2 regions of the Heliomicrobium undosum genome follow, and region 2 is predicted to be linked to the other one. Evidence: riboswitches for the same ligand, from Rfam matches in the RefSeq annotation. Region 2 holds a riboswitch; the other holds the start of a gene.
The links. A riboswitch is a leader RNA that binds a small molecule or an ion and turns the genes downstream of it on or off. The one in region 2 is predicted to bind cobalamin.
Positions count from the first base shown of each region.

Region 1 (4,208 bases), on a different contig from region 2:
GCACACGCCCGTCACCGCCATCAGGCCGATCCAGCCCCAGGAACGCCGGGAGATCCGCCGAAAGGGGTGTGTGCGGAGGGCCAGCGGCAACATGATCAGGGCGGCGATGGCGAAGCGGATGCTCGATAGGGCAAAGGCCGGGATGGCAACGACAAGCAGCCGCCCCATCACAAAATTGGTCGCCCAGATTAGCGGCGTCAGGATCAACTTATAAAAGGGATTCAATGGTTCGACTGCACGACCTTCCTATTGCGTATTTTCACTTTCTCCAGGGCGCATTGTTCATTTCATCATAACACAAGCGCGCGATCGAGCGAAGCAAGCAAATGGCTGCAGCAAAAGAAAGAACCGCAGTCTGCTCTGACTGCGGCTACAGGTATCAAAGGTTGGGCCTATGTCGGTTACATACAAAAAACAGTTCGAACAGGAGCGGTTACCTATAGGATATTCCCTTCATTCCTCGATAGGCGGCTGCCGCCAATCCCACATTGACGGCGGAACCGGCTACCAAAAAGGGCATCACGGCCATGACCGCTCCCCAGCCCCCTAACAGGAGCATCGTCAATGATGAGACGACGCCGTTTAAGAACACACCGGCGACGAAGGCCGCCGTCAAGCCAAACCGTTCATTCATCCAGCGGAAGGCGTATGCCCACATCGCCATCTGCAAAGCGATGAAGAAATGGACAGGCAGGGTGAGCGGAAAGCCGACGACCATAGCCGTCAGCAGGTGACCCAGGGTGATGACGATCATCCCGCCTGTGGCGCCGAGGGCCAGGGCGGCAAAGAACCCAGGAGCCGAATCGAGGCCGATCGTGCCGACAGGACTTGGAATTTTAACCATCGCCCCTACGGCGCTCAAGGCGATGAGGACGCCCATCAGCGCGATCCCCCGGACGCTCTTCCAAGAAGGGCGCGCTTCATTGTATTGCATCGGCATGTTGCTCATTGAGGCAGACCTCCTTTGCTTTTTTATCGCTTCAGCCGTCGCTTTCCGACAACCTGCCAAGATAGTGAATGGGCGCGCCGGCGATCTCCGGCGGTTCCGGCCCGGAGGTAAAGACGAGGCAGGTGGACGGACCGGCCGATTTTTCCAGATCAAGGCCGGCGCTGGCCTGCCACTCACGGATCCGGCAATGAACAGCCCCCGCAAGGTTTTCCGCTTCCGCCCGGATCCCCTTTGAACCGACAGGGATCACCTCATGGACACCGGGGTGGGCCAGCAGCGCCCGCACATGATCGGCCAGGGCGATCGCCTTGCCGTCATCGACCACCACCTCGTCCCCCACTTTGGGCCACCCCAGACTGTAGACACAATCACCGGGTCGCGAACGGCCCACACGCAGGCGCTCTTTCTCCACTGCGCCGACAACGGTGATCCCGACGCCGGTCTGTCCTGTGGGAATGTTTTTTTCGGTGCTGATGACCATCGGCAGGTCACGCTTTCCGATAGTGGCCAGTTCATCGCGAACACCGGCAATCACCTCGCCGCCGGTGGGAAAGGGTTCGTTCGCGACGGTCACTGTCAGCGCAACCGGTTCAGCGCCTGTTGCCAGGACCTCCATCAAGGCGACACGCGTGGTGAAAATCCCTACGATATAAGGAGAAACCTGAACGGCGTCAAATTCCTTATCTCCGATGGCGCCGCAAGAGTCGCAGGCCACCACCAAACACTGTTCAGAGGAAAGAGAGACCACTTCCACATCGCGTCCCCCGTAACCCATGGTATTTCACCTCCTCCATTGCTGGGACCTGCAATTTCCTGTGGGAAAAGAAAAAAGTCCATAGCCTCTTCACCGTTGCCGAGGCAACAACAAAGAAACCATGAACTTTGCCATCATTCATGAATCGCACCGTTACAGGCAGGTCTCCTGACTTCGATTCATCGCCGCCACGCGCCTTCCCGGTTTCCCAGTGGCATCCTGCGCAGGGCTCCTCGTCACAGTGGCGGGACCGTCCGGGAATCACACCCGGTTCCCTATTCTCCCCCGGAGGGGCACCTGGAACGAAAGGATGTAGTTTACTTGTATTATAAGAGAATTATCTCATTGAAGGCAATACCCAACACACTGTCATCGACTTATTTACGGGCGTTGTTCTCTTGACGTAATTTGCTTATTTATGATGTCTAGTATGAATCTCGATGGTAGCCGTCAGAAAGTCATTTTCCACGACGAATATTTAGAATTGGAATGTAAATGACAATCTTTTTTAAACTCTGTTCCGTAGCCAAATTGACCTTGACTTTTGAACGGTCAATTTCAATATACTTGGCGATGACTTGTATCATGTCATCGGTTAGTGACTTTACTAATTGGGGAGTAATTTCAGCACCTTTATCTTCAATGACAAGGATTAATTGATTCGATTCACTCGACAAATCAGTACTCTGGAAAAGGTCATTCATTGAATCTTCTCGCTTCCATTCGAATTAAGAGCACTCATTACTGCCAAAAAATCTTCAACGGTATAGTTTTGACCCTCAACTTCAAGAATATGTCGCGCTTCCGCACCCGTTTCAGTTAAACTTATCTTTTCAACCAGTTCGTAAACACACCGTTTACTCTGTTCTTTAACGTCGAACATCAGTACCACCAGCCTTGTTTTCACTTGCAAATTTTTACTTAGTTCGACAAGTAATTGTTTTTTCCTGCTATACAAGAAGCTATGGTCCTAAATTTTAATAAAGATATACATTCCGGTTAGAAAGTTAGACTACACTTAAAAGATGGTTGGATTCCAGGTGATGGCTTTTCATCGCAGTCACCTCCAATGTAACAGCGACATCAACATCGTTTCTCAGCCCGATTGAGTTTTTGATGATCTTCCCTTTCGGGGAGAAATCATCCTGTCAATATCACTGCTTCCGCTTGTTCATCGACTTTTGCGATCCGTCACCCGCCTCTTCCGCCTTTTGCGCCAAGTAACGCTGAATCCCATGCACGGCAAGCCCGGCAATAACCATAAAACCACCGGCGGTTAAACTCCCGAAAAGGGCAACCAGCACGCCCAGACCGGCCAGTACGATGCCGGTGGACGGACGGTTGCCCTTTTCGTTCGTTTTGTGATCCTGTGGTGTCTTCTCCGCTGTATCTTGCAACTTGTCCAGCTTTCTTCCCTTACCCATATCGGTCACCACCTTAAAAGTTCCGGCCGTAGTATCCCTCACCCAGCCATCTTTAAAACGAATCCTTTTCCCTCTGTAATATCTATAAGACCTGTAACATCCGCATCGTCTGGAGCGTCTATCATCTGCAACCACATCAACCCACTGCCGCGCCGCTTCCCCGCACACAAGGCTTCAGCACACCGTTCATCTTCTCAAAGGCCGCCACCGCCTGCGCCAGTTCTGCGCCGGAGAGTTCCCGCAACTGGCCCTTCAGCCGTTCAAAACGGGCGTCCTGGACCGCTTGGATCGTTTTCAATCCCTCACCGGTCAGGGTGACCATAACGACACGCCGGTCCTTTTCCGACCGCTCCCGCGTGATCAGGCCCATGCCGGCCAGTTTGTCCATCATACCGGTGACGGCGCCGGAGGTGATGCCGATCTGATCGGCAAGAAAGGTAGCCTTGCATGTCCCCGACTTCCATAAAATATATAATAGAAAGATCTGCCCGTCGGCCAGATTGTATTCCGGACCGATATCCTGGGCGGCGCATTTCACATTGTAGAAAAAGACCTCCAGCAAGTCTTTGATGGAATTTAAGTGCTGCTCTTTCACTGCTTCTTCCCTTGACAGTTCTTGTCCTCTCCCTTACGATGATAACGTCTTAGTCGCTAAATATTTTAGCACCTAAGATAAATATTAGGCCGATTGAGACCGGCTGTCAATGAAAGCATCATTTGCATTTGGCGGAGGAGGATTTTTACGGTGAAAAAACGAATCAGCGTCGGCCTGCTCGCCGTCACCCTGCTGGCGGCGGGGACAGGCTGCGGAAAAACGCCCGAACCGGCAGCCCCGGAGGCGACGACCCAGGCGGTCACGGTCGTAAAAGCCGAGCGGGCCGACCTGTCGAACGTGCTGACCTTCAGCGGCGCACTGGCGGCGAAAGAAGAATTGAAACTGGTTCCGAAAGGTCAGGGCAAGGTCGCCCATATCAACGCCGAAGTAGGGCAGCGGGTGAACGCCGGCGACATCCTGCTGGAACTGGACAACGCCGACATCCAGGCCCGTCTCGACGCGGCCAACGCCGGCGTCGATGTCAAC
Region 1 covers NZ_WXEY01000007.1:155,590-159,797, reverse strand. The annotation lists gene GTO91_RS08985 (DMT family transporter) at 1-225, opposite strand, end outside; gene GTO91_RS08980 (ECF transporter S component) at 434-949, opposite strand; gene GTO91_RS08975 (AIR synthase related protein) at 981-1,724, opposite strand; cobalamin riboswitch at 1,845-2,019, opposite strand; gene GTO91_RS08970 (cell division topological specificity factor MinE) at 2,162-2,407, opposite strand; gene GTO91_RS08965 (hypothetical protein) at 2,404-2,661, opposite strand; gene GTO91_RS08960 (hypothetical protein) at 2,858-3,127, opposite strand; gene GTO91_RS08955 (MarR family transcriptional regulator) at 3,264-3,722, opposite strand; gene GTO91_RS08950 (efflux RND transporter periplasmic adaptor subunit) at 3,873-4,208, shown strand, end outside.
Region 1: linked by a shared signal. The riboswitch ahead of GTO91_RS08975 (AIR synthase related protein) and the one ahead of GTO91_RS14725 (uroporphyrinogen decarboxylase/cobalamine-independent methonine synthase family protein) in region 2 are both predicted to bind cobalamin.

Region 2 (4,208 bases):
CTTATCGACGGCGGCTAAATACGATGTCTCCTGTTCCTCCAGCGGCAGCAACCGGGGGAGGAAGGCGGGCGCCATCGGCAGCACCGCTTCTTCCGGCATCTGCCACAGCTGGTCTGACGATGGACGCTGCATCTCCCTGCTCAAAGTCCTCTTCTCCAACGTCTGCTGTTATGACTGCTCCTTCTGTGTCAACCGCGTCTCCAACGACGTTCCCCGGGCTTCCTTTACGCCCGACGAATTGGCCGATCTGACGATCAACTTTTACCGCCGCAACTACATCGAAGGGCTCTTCCTCAGTTCCGCCATCGAGAAGGGGCCGGACCACACGATGGAGCAACTGGTGCGGACCGTCCGCAAGTTGCGTAACGAATACCGCTTTAACGGATACATCCACTTAAAGGCCATTCCTGGCGCAGACAGCCGGCTCATTGCCGAGGCCGGTTCCCTCGTCGACCGCATGAGCGTCAACATCGAACTGCCCACCAGTGAAGGCTTGCGACGCCTCGCTCCCCAGAAAAAAAAGGAAAACATCCTTAGGCCGATGGGGCAGATCACCGGCGCCATCACTCAGAACCGGGAGGAGCGACGGCAGTTTCGCCGGACGCCCGCCTTCGTCCCGGCAGGCCAGAGCACCCAACTGATCATCGGGGCGACCCCCGAATCAGACAGGCAGATTTTCACCCTCGCCGAGGGCCTCTACCGCAAGTTCCAACTGAAGCGCGTCTACTACTCGGCCTATGTCCCTGTCAGCGTCGATCCGCGCCTGCCTTCGCTGCCGGCGCCGCCCCTGTTGCGGGAGCACCGGCTCTACCAGGCCGACTGGCTGCTGCGCTTTTACGACTTTCAGGCCGATGAGATTGTCGACGCCGACAACCCAAACCTGGACCTGGAATTGGACCCCAAGACCGGCTGGGCGCTGCGCCACCTCGGCTTTTTCCCCGTCGAGATCAACCGCGCCGACTACCGCACCCTCCTGCGTGTGCCTGGCATCGGCGTCAAGTCGGCCAAGCGCATCCTCGCGGCCCGGCGGGTGGGACGGATCCAGTTTGAGCACCTAGGGCGGATGGGCGTCGTCATGAAGCGGGCGCGCTACTTCGTCACCTGCAACGGCAGGTATTACGGCGAAATCGGGCCGGATGCGGCCAGCCTCCGGCAGCAGTTGGTGATGCCGGAGCGGGGGGCGATTAAAGGAATGGCTGGCGGGGAACAGTTGACGTTATTTGGAGAAGAGATGGGGGCGGGATTGGCGATGCCGGCGCTGGAGACTCCGACTACGCTGATGCTTCCGGCAAGTCCAAAAGTCACTGCCGACACGTCATTATCACCAGGTCTTGCCTACCCGGCGCTGTTTTTGCCCGCTCCCGTTGAGGATCAGTGGTCGATGGTGACGGGGGATTTATAGGGGCCGTCGGATAAGGGGACGGCGGCCTTCGAAAAAGGGGGCGGCCATGAAGGAATTGTCCTCTTCATCGCGAACATACTAACCTGTAAACCGAATATGTCTGGGAACAGGTCACCTGTCCGGAGGACAGGTGTGAAAAGGGAAGCCGGTGCAATACCGGCGCGGTCCCGCCACTGTGAGAGGGAGGCCCCCCGTGCGATGTCACTGGCGCGATGCCGGGAAGACGCGGAGGCGGCTCATGATCTCGAGCCAGGAGACCTGCCTGTTCTGACACTGCCAGTGTACCTACGCGGATAGGGAGGTGGTCTGCTTTGCCGTTCATGCATTGCCGTCTTGGGATGCGTCACGGCCCGAGTGAACCATGACCTTAGCCGAAAGGCTGAGGTTTTTTGCGTTCCAAGGGCGGATAAGGCATTTTTTCTGTTCCTTCCTCATAGGAAAGGAATGACAACTGAATCATGCGAACAGGTCGCCGCCCGAAGGGCAGGCGTGAAAAGGGAAGTCCGGTGCAATGCCGGCGCGGTCCCGCCACTGTAAGGGTGTGATGAGGCTCTTCCATGTCACTGGCAGCATGCTGCCGGGAAGACAGAGCCCCAGATGACCCCGAGCCAGGAGACCTGCCTGTTCGTGATCACCGGTCGAACCTACGGAGGATAGGGAGGTGATGAAGGCGAAAGGCGCATTCGCAGGCGCTTGGCGTGCTGTTCATCATTCTGCCCCCAGTCGATCGGCTGGGGGTTTTTGCATGTCCGATTCATTCCATTTGTCGACTAGGCGATTTCGATCTAACTGCGCAATTCTCGCGCAACCGCCAGCGACACACAAAAGGAGGACACACCATGTTATACCCTGGCGTCACTACCGGGATTGGAAGTCTGCCTCATGGTGATGTAGAAAGCGCCATGGCGGTCATCCGCCACTTTTGCCCGGAGCTGCCCCATTGGCCCCAACTGCATCTAAAGTATGCCGGCGACAGTCTACTGGCTGCCGCGCTATCGCCTTTGCAACGGGTAGAGCTGATCACAGGAAAAACCAACGGCTATCCGGTGATCGACACAAGAGCCGATAGCTTCCCCGATGCCTTGTCCGCTTTCTATGAGGCTTACGAGAACGAGGCGGCCTGTTGGATCCACCTCCATGAAGAGTCTCCCTTTCATATCGATCAAGATAGTTACCTGGCCTTCAAATCGACGATCACCGATGCGCCTCGCCAGTGGCCTGACGTGGCCGCCCTCCAAGGTGAGATCCTCGGCCCGCTCACGCTGGCTTTGAATGTCGTCGATGGCAAAGGGCGCGCCGTGATGCATGAGCGTCTCTTATGGGATGTTCTCTGCAAGAACTGCGCCATGAACGCCGCCTGGCAGGTCAAGGACCTGCGCAGAACGGGGCATCCCGTGCTGTTGATGATCGATGAGCCGGCGATGATCGGATTTGACGATTGTGATCAGGATTCGTTAACGGCGCATGACCTGCAAAGAGGCATGGAGGAAATCATCGTGGCCATCAAACGCATGGGCGGCCTGGCCGGCATCCATGTCTGCGGGCCTGCCGATGGATCCATCCTCTTCGCCAGCGGCGCTGATGTGGTGGGATTTGACGCCTATCGCTCCATCGATACCCTTACCCGTCATATCCCGGAACTGATCGCCTTTCTCGAACGGGGCGGCTGGCTGGCCTGGGGGATCGTGCCGGTCACCGGCGCCTTTGCCCATGAAACCGCCCTTTCCCTGACGCAGCGGCTCCACCAGCAGATCGATGAGTTGACGCGCTTGGGCGTTCCGGAGGCGTTGCTCCTGCGGCAGACGGCGCTCACCCCGGCTTGCGGCGCAGGAAGTCTATCCGAGGAAGAGGCGGAAGCGGTGTACGGTCGGCTGCGCGAGGTGTCGACGCTCTGGGGTTGGTATTAATGATACCGGTGACGCCGGCGCCGGGAAGCTGGCGTGCCCTCCTCCCTGGACTGCGCGGTCGCCTCGAAAAAGAGTGCATCCTCATCGCCGCCGATACATCCTGGCGCTGTGTCAGTTCAGGCATCCTCGGCGGGGGGATCAACGAAAAACGGTTTTTTGTCAACCGGCAGGTGCACAAAGATTATGATGACCGCCAGCCGCAACGCGAGATGATCGCTTTTCTCACGGGCGCTTTCCCCGATTGCCCCATCGACCAAACGACTGCGTTGATGACAGCCGCCTGGGTCTCCCAGGCGGCTTGGATGCAGAACCGCTGCGGCGACATCGGCCTCTCCGTGGTGGTGACAGCCGGTGTGAGCAACGCCTGCGCCGCCGGTGTCACCCCCTGCTGGGAAGGGACGCCAGGAACCGGGACGATCAACATCATGGCTTTTCTGGATCATCACCTCACAGACGGGGCGCTGATCAACGCCGTGCAGACCATCACAGAAGCCAAAAGCCGGGTACTACGGGAATTGCGTATCTGTTGCGCCCAGACAGGCGACTGGGCGACCGGGACAGGGACCGACGCTGTGGTGGTGGCCGCCCGGCCTGGCGGTGAGCCGCTGGAGTATGCCGGGCCGACGACACGGCTTGGCGCCTTGCTAGCCGTCACCGCCGGCGCAGCCGTGCGGCAGGCTGTTCAAGCCTACTTGAGCGCAACAGGCCGCCGCGAGCCGAAAGCGAAGGAAGCGAAGCAAACGAAGGAAAGGACATAAACGGGATTCAGGCAAAAACACAGGGTCGAAAACACAGCTAGATGAACGAAAGGATGGATGGTTTTGCATCCCTTTTATCGCGCCAACCAGAGCAGCCGAAAAACAGCGGCGCTGGTGATGGCTTTCCTGCTCCTTTGGAGC
Region 2 covers NZ_WXEY01000022.1:31,832-36,039, forward strand. The annotation lists gene GTO91_RS14720 (putative DNA modification/repair radical SAM protein) at 1-1,402, shown strand, start outside; cobalamin riboswitch at 1,494-1,682, shown strand; cobalamin riboswitch at 1,852-2,041, shown strand; gene GTO91_RS14725 (uroporphyrinogen decarboxylase/cobalamine-independent methonine synthase family protein) at 2,242-3,309, shown strand; gene GTO91_RS14730 (adenosylcobinamide amidohydrolase) at 3,309-4,067, shown strand; gene GTO91_RS14735 (S-layer homology domain-containing protein) at 4,131-4,208, shown strand, end outside.